2 regions of the Bacillus pretiosus genome follow, and region 2 is predicted to be linked to the other one. Evidence: riboswitches for the same ligand, from Rfam matches in the RefSeq annotation. Region 2 holds a riboswitch; the other holds the start of a gene.
What was found. Region 2 has a riboswitch for preQ1 ahead of queC (7-cyano-7-deazaguanine synthase QueC). Riboswitches for the same ligand answer to the same signal wherever they lie in the genome.

Region 1 (8,329 bases), 240 kb from region 2:
TTTAGCCATCTTCCAAACTTAGTGAACGGACGAATCGGCTTATGTGCAATATAATGTTTCCATTCATAAACGAGAAGCATGATAATCATTCCAATTCCGAATGAAAGTGTAATAGTAGCACTTTTTGTTATACCATATGCTATAAGTAAATATATAGTAAAGCTAGGTATACTAAACCATACAGGCAAAAACAATAGTTTTAAATCATCTGGATATACATGATGATCATAATGTAATCTTCTTAACATTTTTAATAAAAATACGTTTTTAGGTGGCTTTAAATGGAATAAAAACCGATGTGTCATATATTCGTTAAGCGTATAAAAAACAATCCCAAACAAACACGCGAACATACCGATCCATGTGAAAAATTGCATTTTTAAAATAATGATGAAAATAAATAAAATACTATACATAATAACGATATCATGTTGTAAAAAGAACTCTTTCCCCACTCTCTTCATCTTCCTTCCCCCTTTTCCAAAAAAACAGCCGCAACATATCGTTACGACTATTTCTTTTATTTTTTATTTTATTCTATTCACTTTACAAATTTGCCTGCTGCTCTATTGTCGAGAAAAAATTGTTCGATCCAAATATATTTTGCTTTGGAATAATATGTTCCACCGCAAACACTGTTACTTCTCCTCTTTGTACCTCTCCAATAATGAGCCCAAATATTTCATGATTTAGCGCAAACGTTGGTTGCTTTGTTTGCAGTAATCTTGCTGCATTATGAAATACCGCTTCATATAGTGGATTCCTATCAGTAATTTCTTTTCGGATTTTGGGTGCTAACGTAATAATAATTTCTTTTCCGTCAATAGTGGTTCGATACATAAAAATCTCCCCTTCAATCTTATGTGAACAACTGTAAAGCTTTGTATGCAAAATGGATAGAATATCCTACTAAAATAATACCGGCTCCGGCTGTTATATAGCCAAGTGCTTTTTGCTTTAATAAAGTTCTGCCAAAATGGACAGAAAAAGCAATATTTAAATTCCATAAAATAATGCCAACGATAATACAAAGACTGTATAAAAAGGCTTCTTGTTTCGTTACCTTCGTAAGCAATGAGCTAAGTGTACTTCCGTATATACCAAACCAAAAAACAAGATTTAATGGATTGGATATCGCAATTAAAAAACCTGCCATAAACGATTGTTTAAGGCCACCTACCTCTTCCTTTTTATATTCCATATTCGAGTGGGAAATTCCTTGTTTTACACTTTGAAATCCTAAATAAAATAATAAGAAAAACCCTGTGCAATACATAAAAGCTTGTACATATGTATACATAAACACAGAAGATAAACCGAAATAAATGAGAAGCATAAACAAAATATCTGCAGTCATTCCACCAATTCCAACAACCCATGCATGCCAAAAACCTCGTTCAATTCCTCGTTTTAACATTTCAATATTAATCGGACCTACTGGCGCAGCTAATGAAATACCTAATACAATTTGTTGTATAATCGCTCCAAACATCGCTCTATCCTTTCTACTTCCTTTACTATTAAGTAATGATGTAATGATTAAAAATAGACTAGCTTTCATCAAAATATTTACTACTAAAATACCCTTTTTTATCCAAAATATGCAAAAGAGCCATCTGGATGATGGCTCTTACTTTTCTAACTTATGAAGAAAAGGACATTTTCCTTTTATCGGCTCTACATCGTCTCCTATGAAGTATTGTTTCCATTCGCGATGATCTGGATCACCATAATGACTAATGTTAGGGTGTTTCGGCAGCTGATCCCACTTTTCAACTCGATCTCGGACCGTTTGTCTTGAATATGCTCCTTTAGGGCGCTCCCCTTCTAATCCATCAAAGATGGTACGCGGTTGAAATCCAATAACGAGAGAATTTCCTAAATGCCTAGTTTTTCGTTGTTTATAAGCTGGCGCATTTCCAAATGCGAATATCGGTTCACCACCAAATGAAAATTCCCATAAGTAATGGTCTGGGTCTTCAGGAATTTGCTTCGGCCATTTTTGGTCATCGTTTTCATGTAAATATTGTAGTACTTTCCAAAAGTACTCACGATAATATTCCAGTGATTGTTCCTCACATTCCGGTTCCACAAAAAGAAAGAATCCTCTTCTTACAATTGGGCGCTCTTTCATTAACTCTAAAAAAGATAACATTGTATGTGGCAAATGACTCCAATCATTATGAGAGAGAAATGAATAACGAAGTTCATTCTTTTTCAAAGCTGTTAAGCCGAAATAACATGGGAAAGTTGGTTCTAGCACGACACTCGAAAAATTTTGAAATTCTTTTGTAACCCAATTTGGTATGTCAGTTCTCGTTCTCATTCCTTCATTATCTAATAAATAAGACTCATTCATTCTTTCTTTCACCTCATTATGTATAGCATTCAATTAAGAATATTACATACTCGGCCTGTCCTATACCTATTTAAAAATTCGGCTGAAAAATTATTTAAAAATACAAAAAAATAAAATCGCTTACTTGACTAATTTCTACCAATTCGTGTATATTTAAATTAATCATTTAGCAGAATATTCAAGATTATAGCATTTTTAGTTTATATTATCTTTCAAATGAATTTCACTAAATGAAAAAAGCAAATGTTTTTAGGAGGAATTGTAACATGCAAGGAAAAGTAAAATGGTTTAACAACGAAAAAGGTTTTGGATTTATCGAAATGGAAGGCGCTGACGATGTATTCGTACATTTCTCTGCTATTCAAGGTGACGGCTACAAAGCTTTAGAAGAAGGTCAAGAAGTATCTTTCGATATCACTGAAGGAAACCGCGGACCTCAAGCTGCTAACGTAGTAAAACTTTAATCCAACATATAACAGGAGGTTACCTTACTTGGTAACCTCCTTTGTTATTCCTTTGTATATTTCCGTTTTACAGAGCAAAAACTATGTGAAATGCGCAATATACAAAGGAGGAAGTAATAATGGGATCAGAAGTAAATGATTTTGAAGAAGTGAAATTCCGTGTAGAAACAGCACAAAAAATGGTAGGGTCAGCGACAATTTCAATGGATCCAGATACATTAGAGCATGCGACTACTGCTGTAGAAGCCGCTCGCTCTCAGCTTGAAATTATGAAATCTGTTGCGACAGATTTAGATGAGCCATTTTTAATGAATGAGGAAAAGAAATTAAGTAAATGCGAGCATCAACTAAACGAAGCAAGACACTAAAAAACATCCAGAGAATTTTCTCTGGATGTTTTTTCATGATAACTGTTCCCCATACTTTTTCAATGTTTCTCCAACTGTACATTGTCGTATACAAAATGAATGAGCGTAATACTTACTATTTGTCTTTCGATTATGTTCTCGCAAGAAACATCCTTCACAATACGTTTCTAATAAGTCATTTACCTCTGTAATGAGTTGCTTTTTATCCACCTTTGCACCTCTCTATTCGGTTATTTCTTTATGACTATCAATGACTGTTCCTTCTAATGCTTGCGTAGCTAATTGATGCGCTTCTTTATTTTGTTTTCTAGATATCGGCTCACTTACAAGTTTTAATTTCATTTGCTTCGCTTTTTGTTCAATTTGATCTAAGTAATGATTTAAATGCTCATCATAACAAGGCCATTCTCCAGCCAATTGCTGCAGTACAACTTGAGAATCGCCGCGAAGTGTAACTGCTTCATACTTAATTCCGAATTCCTCGAGTATATTCATGCCATATAGTAATGATGCATATTCCGCTTCATTATTATCATATATACCTTCTATATATGCATTACGGCGAATTCGGTATTTTGTATTTCCTTTTTTATAGTATACACATATACCTACTCCAGCTTCTTTCGTCTGTACATCATAACCGCCATCAAAATAAACGAGGATTTCTTGGGGCTCTTCCTCTACTTGTTTACTCAGCTTTTTCATTTCCTTTAATGACCATTCTGCATCCATTTCATCATAAAATGATAGTTCTTTCACTCTTCCTGTTTTCTCGAAATCCTCTGCAAATTGCAATACATCTTCTATGTTCATATAATCTGTCGTTAATTCCGTCTGCAATCCGCTCTTTGTTTTATACAACCAATGAATTTTATATTTCATACTAGATTCCCCTTATATAAGACTTCTTATATGTAGTCAGCTAATGAAAGCCTCACTTTATTTTATTATATTGTATCAAGAGTCACAGCATTATATTCAATATGATTACATACAAAAAGAGCTATCCCTATAGGAATAGCTCTTTCATCTATTGCATAAATCTTTCAAATTGTACTCGTTTATTAATCCAGTACATTACAGGCATACCAATTGCCATGACAACAAATTCACCGACGGCACATGTTAACCAAGTCAACATAAATGGTAAATCAAATGCAAGATGAAGCTCAATTGCAATCATAAACATTGTAATTGTAAAAATAACTGTATTAAAAATCATACGAGCCCAAACACCTTTAATAAATCGCATAGAAATAATCGTTGCAACTAATGCAAGAATAGATTGCCCTACTCCAAATACTAAATCGTAAGCGATCATAGGTGAGAAAAAGAGATTTGTTAAAAATACACCTAATACAATTCCGTAAATTGCTTTCTTATTAAATACAACAAGATGATTAAACATCTCTGAAATACGAAACTGTACACTCGTAAAGCCAAATGGCTGAATAAGCATAGAAACAGCAATATATAATGCCGCTAAAATACCATTACCGACTAATGTTCTTATATTCATGACAAAATCTCCTTAGTTTTTTTACGTGGGATGGTTTCGAACCACGTTATTCGTTTTTTAAGCAACAAGAATATATTCTACGCAATACACACTCTCTCGTCAATAGATTCCTATCATTAACTACCTTTTTTCTTTTAGACAACGTATAATAAAACATATGAAAGTTTTAGGAGGTTTCGCTTCATGACAGCAACAATTCAAAATGAAAAAGTGGTCGTTTCCATTTCTGACAAAGGTGCAGAATTACAAAGCGTTCGCTTAAAAGAAGATAACACTGAATACTTATGGCAAGGCGATTCTTCTTATTGGGGGCGCCGCGCACCAATTTTATTCCCAATTGTCGGCCGATTAGTAGATAATACATACTACGTAGATGGTAAACCATATTCTTTAACACAACACGGCTTTGCTCGTGATCTTACATTCTCTGTACAAGAACAAAGTGAAACGAAAATCACTTATATTGTAACTAGTAATGAAGAAACATTAAAAAAATACCCATACGAATTCGAATTACTCGTTTCTTATGAGCTAGACGGACAAATCGTTCATGTAACATATGAAGTAAATAACCCTACTTCAAAAGAGATGTTCTTCTCAATCGGAGCACATCCTGGTTTCAACTTCCCCTTATTAGAGGGCGAATCATTTACAGATTATCATTTATCATTTAATGGTTCTGAACGCTTAGAAACAAGCGTATTAGAAGGACCTTACCTTTCAAGTAAAAAACAATTAATCGCTGAAAATACGAATGAATTACCACTTACATACGATTTATTCAAAAATGATGCGCTTATTTTTGAAAATATGAATACGGATGAAATCTCTATTCGTTCTCATAAACATAATAAATTTGTAAAAGTAGAATTTGACGGATTCCCATTTGTCGGCGTATGGACACCAGGCCAAAACGCACCTTTCTTATGTATTGAACCTTGGTACGGTATTGCTGATGAAGTAAATCCGGCAAAAGATTTCAAGGAAAAAAAAGGAATTCAATCTTTACAAGCGAATGAAACATTTACATGTCGTTATAGTATTACAATCGGCTAAGTTACTCTATCCCCTACTTCAAAGAAACATATAAGTAGGGGATCATCTTATAATTTGGAGGTTTCTCACTTTGATTGAAGTATATATTGATGGTGCATCAAAAGGAAATCCTGGTCCTTCTGGTGCTGGAGTGTTTATTAAAGGGGTGCAACCAACTGTACAATTATCATTGCCCCTTGGGACAATGTCCAATCATGAAGCAGAATACCACGCTTTACTTGCGGCATTAAAATATTGCACGGAGCATAATTATAACATTGTCTCTTTTCGTACAGATTCGCAACTTGTCGAGCGAGCTGTCGAAAAAGAATACGCAAAAAATAAAATGTTTGCACCACTATTAGAAGAAGCATTACAGTACATAAAAAGTTTCGATCTCTTTTTTATTAAGTGGATTCCAAGTAGTCAAAATAAAGTTGCTGATGAATTAGCTAGAAAAGCTATCTTACAAAATTAACGGGGGTATGAGTGTGAAAAAAGATTGGGTTGCTCCTCTTGCTTTATTATTTGTCTCTTTTATTTGGGGAGCTACATTTGTTGTCGTTCAAAATGCTATGTCTTTCGTTGGTCCATTTACTTTTAATGGTATTCGCTTTTTATTCGCTGGAATTATTTTATTATTCGTTCAAATGATTTTCTCAAAAAAATCTTCAAAACAAGATATAAAACAGAGTAGTCTCGCTGGATTAATCGTTGGATTTTTTTTATGCGTTGGCTATGTATTACAAACATTCGGCTTACTTTATACAACTTCTTCAAAAGCTGGTTTCTTAACAGGTCTTAGTATCGTTATGGTACCCATTTTGTCTTTTATCTTTTTAAAACAAAAAGCTACCATTTTTATCGTAATGGGCATTGCTGTAGCAACAGCAGGTTTATACTTATTAACTGCTGGTGATTCTTTTCAATTAAACATTGGAGATATACTCGTTCTCGGTTGTGCAGTTGCTTTCGCTGCCCATATTCTTGTTAACGGCTTCTTCTCTAAGAAAATATCACCTTTATTATTAAGCACGTCGCAAGTATTAGCTGTCGGTATGTTTTCTTCTATTTGTGCCTTTTTGTTTGAAGATTGGGAAAAATTATTTTCAGTAGCACTATGGACGAATTCTTCCTTTTTATTCGCTCTATTTCTAACTTCCCTATTTGCGACATCCATTGCTTTTTTTATTCAAACATCAGCACAAAAACATACGTCTCCAACGAGAGTAGCAATTATTTTCGCAATGGAGCCTGTTTTTGCTGCATTAACAGGCGTTCTCGTTGCAAACGAACAACTTTCTATTTCTGCTATTATCGGATGCCTATGTATTTTCCTAGGCATGGTTTTTGTTGAATTACCTTCCAAAACAAAAAAAGAAGCGCAGGCTGCGTGAAGTTATGCTTGTAACTTCCGCATAAAAGCCTTAGCGCTTTTTTTATCTGTAATTTCTTCTTCTTTCAAACGTTCTAATAACGCAACAAAATAACTTCCATCAAACTGTAATTGATGTTTAATTGTCGCTTCTATTGCTGCGTTCACAATTCCATCAGATGCACCAGTATATCCTTGTCCGAACATAATAAACCCTTGTGCTTCCTCTGATAGTTTAAATCCTTTCGTATGTAAGAATGAAAGATAATCTTCTACTGTTTGCATGATATTCCCACCTACTCAAAAATTCTCCATCTCCTATCATACATGTTTTTACACGCTATGAGAATGAAATTTCTTTGACAACTTTGTAAATCTATCGTCTACTGCATAGACAATAGAGGATTTCCTTGCAATATGAATGAATATGTATAGTGGAACTTATTTCATATTAAAGGGGAGACACAATGAAACAGGCACTATTAATTATCGATGCGCAGCAAGAATTAATGGATGGGAATGAACAAGAAAAAGAAGTTTTTCGCAAAAAAGAGTTATTATCTACACTAAATACAGCCGTACAAAAAGCAATACATGCAAATGCCCTTATTGTTTTCGTAAGAGATATCGATGTTGCTTCTGGTAGCGGAGAAGGATTTGAAGTACATAATGAAATTAAAGTACCTCAGTCTGCAATCCTTATTAATAAAGCAGCAACAAACGCATTCTATGGCACTTCTCTACTTGAACTTTTAAAAGAAGAAAAAATTAATCATATCGTTATCGGTGGATGTAAAACAGAACATTGCATCGACACCGCAGTTAGAACAGCTACTGTACAAGGATTTGATGTTACATTAATTAAAAACGGTCATTCCACAACTGATTCTAACGTGTTATCTGCAGAACAAATTATTGAGCACCATAATAAAGTTCTACACGGTCATTATAATGTGGATCATTTTTCTATGGTGAGAGATATCGAGGAAGACCTCTTCCAACCAACTCACGACCAATATCGTGATTAATAAAAAAGAATCCTTCTAAATGAAGGATTCTTTTTTATCCAAAAATTTGCGCTGCAATACTGTATAGTTCCCCATTTCTTTTCAAAAATTGATCACTATTTCTCATCATAATTGGCGGTGTATTAACCTTTTGAAAACCAGTAATCTCTAATTCTTTCATGAAACCTTTCTTTCCTTCTGA
Region 2 (8,329 bases):
TTGTATGACATCAAATAATGAACGAGAAGATATTTCTCAATCTTTAAAAGTATTTATTGCATTATCTCGTGTACATCGTTCTGTTATGGATACTACAAATAAATCTATACAAAGTAACGGGCTAAATCCAACTGAATTTGCTGTATTAGAACTGTTATATCATAAAGGCGGTCAACCACTTCAGCAAATTGGTGAGCGTATTTTAATAGCTAGTGGCAGCATTACATATGTTGTAGATAAGCTAGAGAAAAAGGGACTAGTAAAGAGAATTCCGTGCCCGAATGACAGACGTGTTATTTATGCACAACTAACTGAATCTGGAGAGAGCTTTATTGCTTCTATTTTTCCAGGGCATGAGCAAGTTATACATCAGTCTTTTGAAATGTTAACGAAAGAGGAAAAGGATGAATTACTAGCTCTATTAAAAAAGATTGGAAAATATGAAAAATAATAGTATGTTTCAAAAGAGCTTTGGATAAAGAAATCCAAGGTTCTTTTGTTTACATGTAATTATGACAGCATCTGCCGTATTTTGTTGAAGAATAAGAGGAGATTTGTAAGTAAGCATTGAATTATAGTAAGGATGCACATAATGGAGAGGAGGCTCGTTCATGTCATTTAAAGACTATGAATATAAACGGCCAAATATTGAAGAATTAAAAGAAAAGTTTACCGTTGCTTTAGAGAAGTTTGATAACGTAAAAACGGTAGAAGAACAAAAACAAGTCATCAATTCAATTAACGAAATTCGCAACGACTTCGGTACAATGGGGAACCTTTGTTACATTCGTCATTCTGTTGATACGACAGATGCTTTTTATAAGGAAGAGCAAGATTTCTTTGATGAATTCTCTCCAGTTGTACAAGGATATGGTACAAAGTATTATAATGCGTTAATTCATTCTCCATTCCGTGAAGAATTAGAAGCGTATTATGGAAAGCAATTATTTGCTTTAGCGGAGTGTGATTTGAAAACATACTCTGATGAAGTTGTGAAAGATTTACAATTAGAGAATAAATTGTCTTCACAATATACACAGTTATTAGCATCTGCAAAAATTGACTTTGCAGGAGAAGAAAGAACGTTATCGCAACTGATTCCGTTTATGCAAGGGAAAGAAAGAAGTGAACGTAAAGCAGCAAGTGAAGCATATTACGGATTTTTAGCTGAGAATGAGGAAGAGTTAGATCGTATTTATGATGAGCTTGTTAAAGTGAGAACGAAAATCGCCAAATCTTTAGGTTTCAAAAACTTTGTTGAACTTGGATATGCAAGAATGTACCGTACAGATTATAATGCGGAAATGGTGGCGAATTATCGTCAGCAAGTACTAGATTATATCGTTCCCGTTACAACGGAGTTAAGAAAACGACAACAAGCACGTATTGGTGTAGAGAAGTTAGCATATTACGACGAAAACTTTGAGTTTGCTACTGGTAATCCAACTCCAAAAGGAGATGCGGATTGGATTGTTAATCATGGGAAAACGATGTATAAAGAGTTATCGGCTGAAACGGATGAATTTTTCAATTTCATGCTAGATAATGATTTATTAGATTTAGTTGCGAAAAAAGGAAAAGCTGGTGGCGGATATTGTACATATATTGAGAATTATAAAGCGCCATTTATTTTCTCAAACTTCAACGGAACATCTGGCGACATTGATGTATTAACACATGAAGCTGGTCACGCTTTCCAAGTATATGAAAGTCGTAAGTTTGAAATTCCAGAATACAATTGGCCAACGTATGAAGCATGTGAAATTCATTCTATGAGTATGGAATTCTTTACATGGCCATGGATGAAGTCATTCTTTGAAGAAGATGCAGATAAATATTATTTCTCTCACTTAAGTTCAGCACTTCTGTTTTTACCGTATGGTGTATCTGTTGATGAATACCAACATTATGTATATGAAAATCCAGAAGCATCACCAGAAGAGCGTAAGACAGCATGGCGTAATATAGAGAAAAAGTATTTGCCGCATCGTGATTATGAAGATAATGATTATTTAGAGCGCGGTGGATTCTGGCAACGTCAAGGACATATTTATAGCTCGCCGTTCTACTATATCGACTACACATTAGCACAAATTTGTGCACTGCAATTTTGGAAACGTGCAAGAGATAATAGACAAGAGGCATGGGAAGATTATGTGAATCTGTGTCAACAAGGTGGAAGTAAATCATTCTTGGAATTAGTAGAAGTTGCAAATTTAACATCACCATTTGCTGAAGGCTGTGTGAAAAGTGTCATTACAGAAATTGAAGCGTGGCTACGTGCGATTGACGACACAAAATTGTAAAAAACATGCGCTTTTTTTCACATGTTTAACATCGACATAACGAGAAAATGATGAGATAATAAAAGAAAATTCAGAATACTAAAGAGGTGTTTCTAATAAGGAGCACCTCTTTTCACCAACAAAAAGGGGGGAAAGAAGTATGCTTCAATCTAATATGGATGTGAGTTTAGAAAGTTTGGTGAACTTATTACAGTCTACTCGAAGCACGCTATTATCAGAAATTGAAATGTTAAATGATACAGAAGTGAATGTAAAGCCACGCCGTGATAAATGGAGTATTATTCAAATTTTGCATCACTTGCATTTAGTTGAACAATCAGTTACATCTGCCCTTGTATATGCTTTACAAAAAAATGAAAGAAATACGACTCCATTTAAAGACCTCCAACTTACGCTTGATCGCACACATAAACGAGAAGCTCCTCAGCAAATGGAACCAACAGAAACGTTAATGAAAAAACAGCAAGGAATTCAATTACTAGAACATTCACGACAAGAACTATTACACGCGCTTCATAGTGTGATAGATGAAAAAGATTTATTTGAAAATGGATTAAAGCATCCTATTTTTAACGATTTGAATTTGTATCAGTGGGTTCAATTTCTTGATTTGCATGAACAAAGACATCTTACGCAGTTAAAAGAGGCGAAACACGCAATTTTGCAACGATAATCAGAAGGAAGTGGGAGACCACTTCTTTTTTGATACGTGCATAGTTTTCTTTCTTATTTTGGAATACTACATGGAGAAAGAACAGAAGGAGTTGAAAAGTATGTCCAAGAAAAAGAAAGAAGAAGAGCGCGCGTGGAAAGCACGTAAAGAAAATCAAAAACCACATGGTAAAGTGAAAGCCTTTGCTGAATTAGTTGAAGGAACAGAAAAAACGTGATGAGTATTTCATCACGTTTTTTGTATGAGTGGAAAAGTTAATAAGAAGGTTGTACCTGTACCTTTTTCGCTTATAATATCAATTTTTCCGTTCATAGCTTGAATAACACTGAATACGACCATCATTCCAAGACCAGTTCCTTTTTCTTTCGTTGAGTAGAAAGGGGATCCAAGGCGTTTTACTTGTTCTTGATCCATACCAACTCCTGTATCTTTTATATACAATTGTATATGCTTATGGTCTGGAACTAAAGTGAGTACGAGATCACCGCCTGTAGGCATTGCCTCAATACAGTTTTTTAAAATATTTAATAAACATTGGTTTAGTTTTTGTTTTTCACCAGCGATATAGAAAGATGTACTTTGTTTGATATAGTGGATACGAACATTTGTTAAATTAGCAAGAGGTGTGATTAAAGATAAGGCATGCAATAATTCTTCCTCTACTTGTAACTGTTGTTCTTTTTCAATACTTGGTTTCGCGAAAGTTAAGTAGTCTGTAAGAACATGATTTGCTTGTTCGATTCCGTTGATGGCTATGTCGATATATAATTTTCGCTCTTGCTCAGTGCATGTATTTGACTGCAAGAGTTGTAAAAATCCTTTTGTTGAAGTTAATGGATTGCGAATCTCATGAGAGATGGACGCTGCCATTTCTCCAATTAAATGGAATTTTTCGGCATTCATAAGTTCGTTTTGAAGACGAACTTGCATTTGTAGTATGTGTAGCAAATATAAAATAAGGATTGTTCCAATTATTGTACATATTTCGTACACGATAATATGGGGTATGTAATCGGCGCTATTTGTAACCTCTGAGAGGAAAGAAGGTACCCAGCCCAAGCCAAATATGAGACTGTAAAAGATAGCGAGTGCTATTTTTATTCGATTAGAACTTCGGTTAAATAGTTTGTATGTTAATAGTAGAACAATAAACAGTAGAACCGAAGCGATAAGGGATGGAAAAACACCTATTCCCCCTAATAAGAAGCGGTATATGTTTAATACAGTTAAGATGGAAGCACCAGCAATAGGGCCCCCTGTTAATGTACCGACAATTAATACGATATGGCGCATATCAAATTGAAATCCATAATTTGTTTTTGCTCCGAAAGTAATACATAGTATGGTAGCGAGGCAACATAATGCAATAAATATAGCTGAATTTAATTTAGGAGAACGTTTCCCTTTTTGATTCCAAAATAAATGGTATACGAGCATTGTAACAAGGATGAATAATATATTTAGAAAGAGATAAATAATAAAGGGTTTCAGTGGGGTGCCTCCTCTCTTCTCGCATTAAATTCATCATACTATAAAATGAAAGAAATGAAATGAAAAATAGCGGAAAAATCAGAAATTTTTTCTGGTAGTATACAATATGTTACAATAAGCTTTGTCAATGAAAGAAGGAATTCCGTGCATTGCACGGGAGAGGTTCGCGAACTCCCTCTATAAAAAACTATGGAAACAACAATATCTTTAGGTATTGTTTTGTTTTTTTATTGTGACAGTTCAAGAACGTTCTTTCTTCTTATTCGTAGTAGAGAAGGAGAATGAGTGAAATGAAAAAAGAAAAGGCAGTTGTTGTTTTTAGTGGAGGACAAGATAGTACGACATGCTTATTTTGGGCAATAGAGCAGTTTGCAGAAGTAGAAGCTGTAACGTTTAATTACAATCAACGTCATAAACTAGAAATTGATTGTGCAGCGGAAATTGCGAAAGAGCTAGGAATTAAACATACGGTGCTAGATATGAGTCTATTAAATCAACTTGCTCCAAATGCGTTAACGAGAACGGATATGGAGATTACACATGAAGAAGGTGAATTGCCATCGACGTTTGTAGATGGACGAAATTTACTATTCCTATCATTTGCTGCTGTATTAGCAAAACAAGTTGGAGCACGTCATATTGTAACGGGTGTATGTGAAACTGATTTCAGTGGTTATCCAGATTGCCGTGACGTGTTTGTGAAATCGTTAAACGTTACTTTAAATTTATCCATGGATTATCCGTTCGTAATTCATACACCACTTATGTGGATTGATAAAGCGGAAACATGGAAATTATCAGATGAACTTGGAGCATTCGAGTTTGTTCGAGAAAAAACATTAACATGTTATAACGGAATCATTGGTGATGGTTGCGGTGAATGTCCAGCATGTCAGCTTCGTAAAGCAGGATTAGATACGTACCTACAAGAACGCGAAGGAGCAAATAACTAATGGATAATTTCTTTGGATTTCGCATCGTAGAAAATTTGCAAAAAATGGACAAGGATATTCAGCGTAAACAGCTCAAATATCATAATAAAAGAGTAATGGTCAGCAAGGAATTTACATTTGATGCAGCACACCATTTACACTGTTATGAGGGGAAATGTAAAAACTTACATGGTCACACATATAAAGTTGTATTTGGGATTAGTGGATATGTAAATGAAATAGGTCTTGCGATTGACTTTGGAGATATAAAAGAAATTTGGAAGAATGAAATAGAAATTTATTTAGACCATCGTTATTTAAACGAAACGTTACCAGCAATGAATACGACTGCTGAAAACATGGTCGTTTGGATTTATGAAAAGATGGCAGAAGCATTACTAAAAGATAATCGTGCGAACGAATATAAAGGAGCTCGTGTTGAATTTGTTCGTCTTTTCGAGACGCCAACTAGTTATGCGGAAGTAAGACGGGAGTGGATGCTCGATGAGTAAAATCCCTGTCTTAGAAATATTTGGTCCGACCATTCAAGGTGAAGGAATGGTTGTGGGACAAAAGACGATGTTTATCCGTACAGCTGGCTGTGATTATAGTTGCGCATGGTGTGATTCTGCTTTTACGTGGGATGGATCGGCTAAGGAACAAATTAGACAGATGACAGCAGAGGACGTTTGGAACGAGCTTGTAGAAATTGGTGGCGAAAATTTTTCTCATGTTACGATTTCAGGTGGAAATCCAGCATTGTTGAAAAATATTGAGTTTCTTCTTTCTATATTAAAAGAGAATGGAATGCGGACGGCAATCGAAACGCAAGGGAGTAAATGGCAAGATTGGTTACTTCAAATTGATGAGATAACGATTTCTCCAAAACCACCAAGTTCGACGATGAATACTGATTTTCAGAAGTTAGATGCTGTTATTCAGAAACTAGCAGGAAAAGATATTAGTTTAAAGGTAGTAGTATTTGACGATTATGACTTTGAGTATGCAGTTAAGATGCACGAACGTTATCCAGATGTTCCATTCTTCTTACAAGTAGGGAATGATGATACAAAAACTGTGGATGATGCGATGTTGATTAAAAAATTATTAGATAAATACGAGTGGCTTATTGAAAAAGCGGTTAACTGTAAAGAAATGAATAATGCAAAAGTATTGCCACAGCTTCATGCGTTAGTATGGGGAAATAAACGCGGAGTATAATGAGAAGGGATGTTTAAAATGGCAGGAAGATTAGATGAAGATTTAAAAGATGTAACTTTATTAGGAAATCAAAATACAAAATATTTATTTGAATATAGCCCAGAAATTTTAGAGGTATTTGATAACAATCATCCAAACCGTGATTATTTTGTGAAATTTAATTGCCCTGAATTTACAAGCTTATGTCCGAAAACAGGTCAACCAGATTTTGCAACAATTTATATTAGCTACATTCCAGAACAAAGAATGGTAGAGAGTAAATCTTTAAAGCTATATTTATTTAGTTTCCGCAATCATGGTGACTTCCACGAAGATTGCATGAACGTTATTATGAATGATTTAATTAAATTAATGGATCCGCGTTACATTGAGGTATGGGGGAAATTCACACCACGTGGAGGGATTTCAATTGATCCTTACTGCAACTACGGTCGCCCAGGCACGAAGTATGAACAAATGGCAGACTACCGTATGATGAACCATGATCTATATCCAGAAACAATTGATAATCGTTAATATAATAGAAAGAAAGGATCTGTATAACATACAGATCCTTTCTTTCTATTATATTATGCATTTTGATTAATGACAGTATAGTTTTTATGACTTACAACTGTAAGAGGTTCCATATCTAGTTCTCTAAAATTTTCCATAATTGTTATATCTACAATAACGGAGTTTTGATTTACTTTTTGAACACGGCCTTGCATTCCACCTTTAAATTCAATGATATCTCCAGTTTCTGCGATCTGCATAAGCAACTCTCCTTGTTACAGTTTTCCAAAAAAAGAATAATTTTGGTTTTTTTTTATTTCCTCTTATTTTGAACCATATTGTCTAGTTTGTAAATGTTTCCAAAGTAAAAATTCGAAAAATATTCACATTTTGTAAGAAAATATGCAAGAACTCCAAGTTATTAGAAAAAAAGAACGGTTTAAATGCGTGCATCTTTATATAGGGGTATAATGAAAAAATACAATAACCTACTAAAGTGGGAGAAATTAGAGGCGGTAAAATGATGTTTGAATTTGTGGGGAGTGTTATAGCATTAACTTTATTTGTATTTTCTTATATAAATTTAAAAAAGATTCGTCATCATGAAACGACTACATATTTTGATGGGATGGATGGTATACATGCTGGGGTCACACATGAGAGTGGTGGGGATATGTAAAGGTGTATAACTTTCTTTTTTTGCGTGGTATGATATTTAAAAATAGTACATAATAGAGTTCGTAAGTGATGAATGGAGAGTGGAAAGAATGAAGATTTCTTTTATTCGTCATGGCTGCTTAGATCGTACTATAGAACCAATGACGGTTACATCCTTTCATGAATGGATGAAAGGATATGACTTACATACTATAACAGAAAAAGCACCTATACCAATGGAAACAATGGAAGCGGTTGAAGCAGCAAAGTTGATTGTAACGAGTGATCAAAGGTGTGCTATACAGTCAGCAGCTGAATTAATGAATTCTTTATCTTTTATGCAAAATTCTCTTTTTAGGGAAGCTGAAATTCCGACGAATTTTTATGCTCCAACATGGTTGAAATGTAAACCTAACGTATGGATGTTTATCGGGCGAACATTATGGATACTTGGTTACTATAAAGGTGTTGAGTCTTATAAGGAAGTAAGAGAGAGGGCAAGGCAAGCGGCTTACTTATTACACCGTTATGCTCTCGTACATGGAAGTATTGCT

Region 1: linked by a shared signal. The riboswitch ahead of ACU8YW_RS08100 (QueT transporter family protein) and the one ahead of queC (7-cyano-7-deazaguanine synthase QueC) in region 2 are both predicted to bind preQ1.

Annotation. Positions count from the first base shown of each region.
Region 1 is NZ_CM129593.1:1,547,470-1,555,798, reverse strand. It holds gene ACU8YW_RS08140 (sterol desaturase family protein) at 1-464, opposite strand, end outside; gene ACU8YW_RS08135 (hypothetical protein) at 547-840, opposite strand; gene ACU8YW_RS08130 (LysE family transporter) at 860-1,492, opposite strand; gene ACU8YW_RS08125 (YqcI/YcgG family protein) at 1,631-2,359, opposite strand; gene cspB (cold shock-like protein CspB) at 2,626-2,823, shown strand; gene ACU8YW_RS08115 (DUF2564 family protein) at 2,943-3,191, shown strand; gene ACU8YW_RS08110 (zinc-finger domain-containing protein) at 3,225-3,401, opposite strand; gene ACU8YW_RS08105 (ribonuclease H family protein) at 3,414-4,073, opposite strand; gene ACU8YW_RS08100 (QueT transporter family protein) at 4,222-4,710, opposite strand; PreQ1 riboswitch class I at 4,717-4,761, opposite strand; gene ACU8YW_RS08095 (aldose 1-epimerase family protein) at 4,894-5,766, shown strand; gene ACU8YW_RS08090 (reverse transcriptase-like protein) at 5,837-6,223, shown strand; gene ACU8YW_RS08085 (DMT family transporter) at 6,237-7,142, shown strand; gene ACU8YW_RS08080 (DUF6123 family protein) at 7,145-7,405, opposite strand; gene ACU8YW_RS08075 (cysteine hydrolase family protein) at 7,588-8,148, shown strand; gene ACU8YW_RS08070 (GNAT family N-acetyltransferase) at 8,183-8,329, opposite strand, start outside.
Region 2 is NZ_CM129593.1:1,306,643-1,314,971, forward strand. It holds gene ACU8YW_RS06785 (MarR family winged helix-turn-helix transcriptional regulator) at 5-451, shown strand; gene ACU8YW_RS06790 (M3 family oligoendopeptidase) at 612-2,306, shown strand; gene ACU8YW_RS06795 (DinB family protein) at 2,446-2,979, shown strand; gene ACU8YW_RS06800 (DUF6254 family protein) at 3,080-3,196, shown strand; gene ACU8YW_RS06805 (ATP-binding protein) at 3,208-4,416, opposite strand; PreQ1 riboswitch class I at 4,624-4,667, shown strand; gene queC (7-cyano-7-deazaguanine synthase QueC) at 4,761-5,423, shown strand; gene queD (6-carboxytetrahydropterin synthase QueD) at 5,423-5,914, shown strand; gene queE (7-carboxy-7-deazaguanine synthase QueE) at 5,907-6,623, shown strand; gene queF (preQ(1) synthase) at 6,642-7,139, shown strand; gene ACU8YW_RS06830 (YkvS family protein) at 7,193-7,378, opposite strand; gene ACU8YW_RS06835 (hypothetical protein) at 7,642-7,797, shown strand; gene ACU8YW_RS06840 (histidine phosphatase family protein) at 7,886-8,329, shown strand, end outside.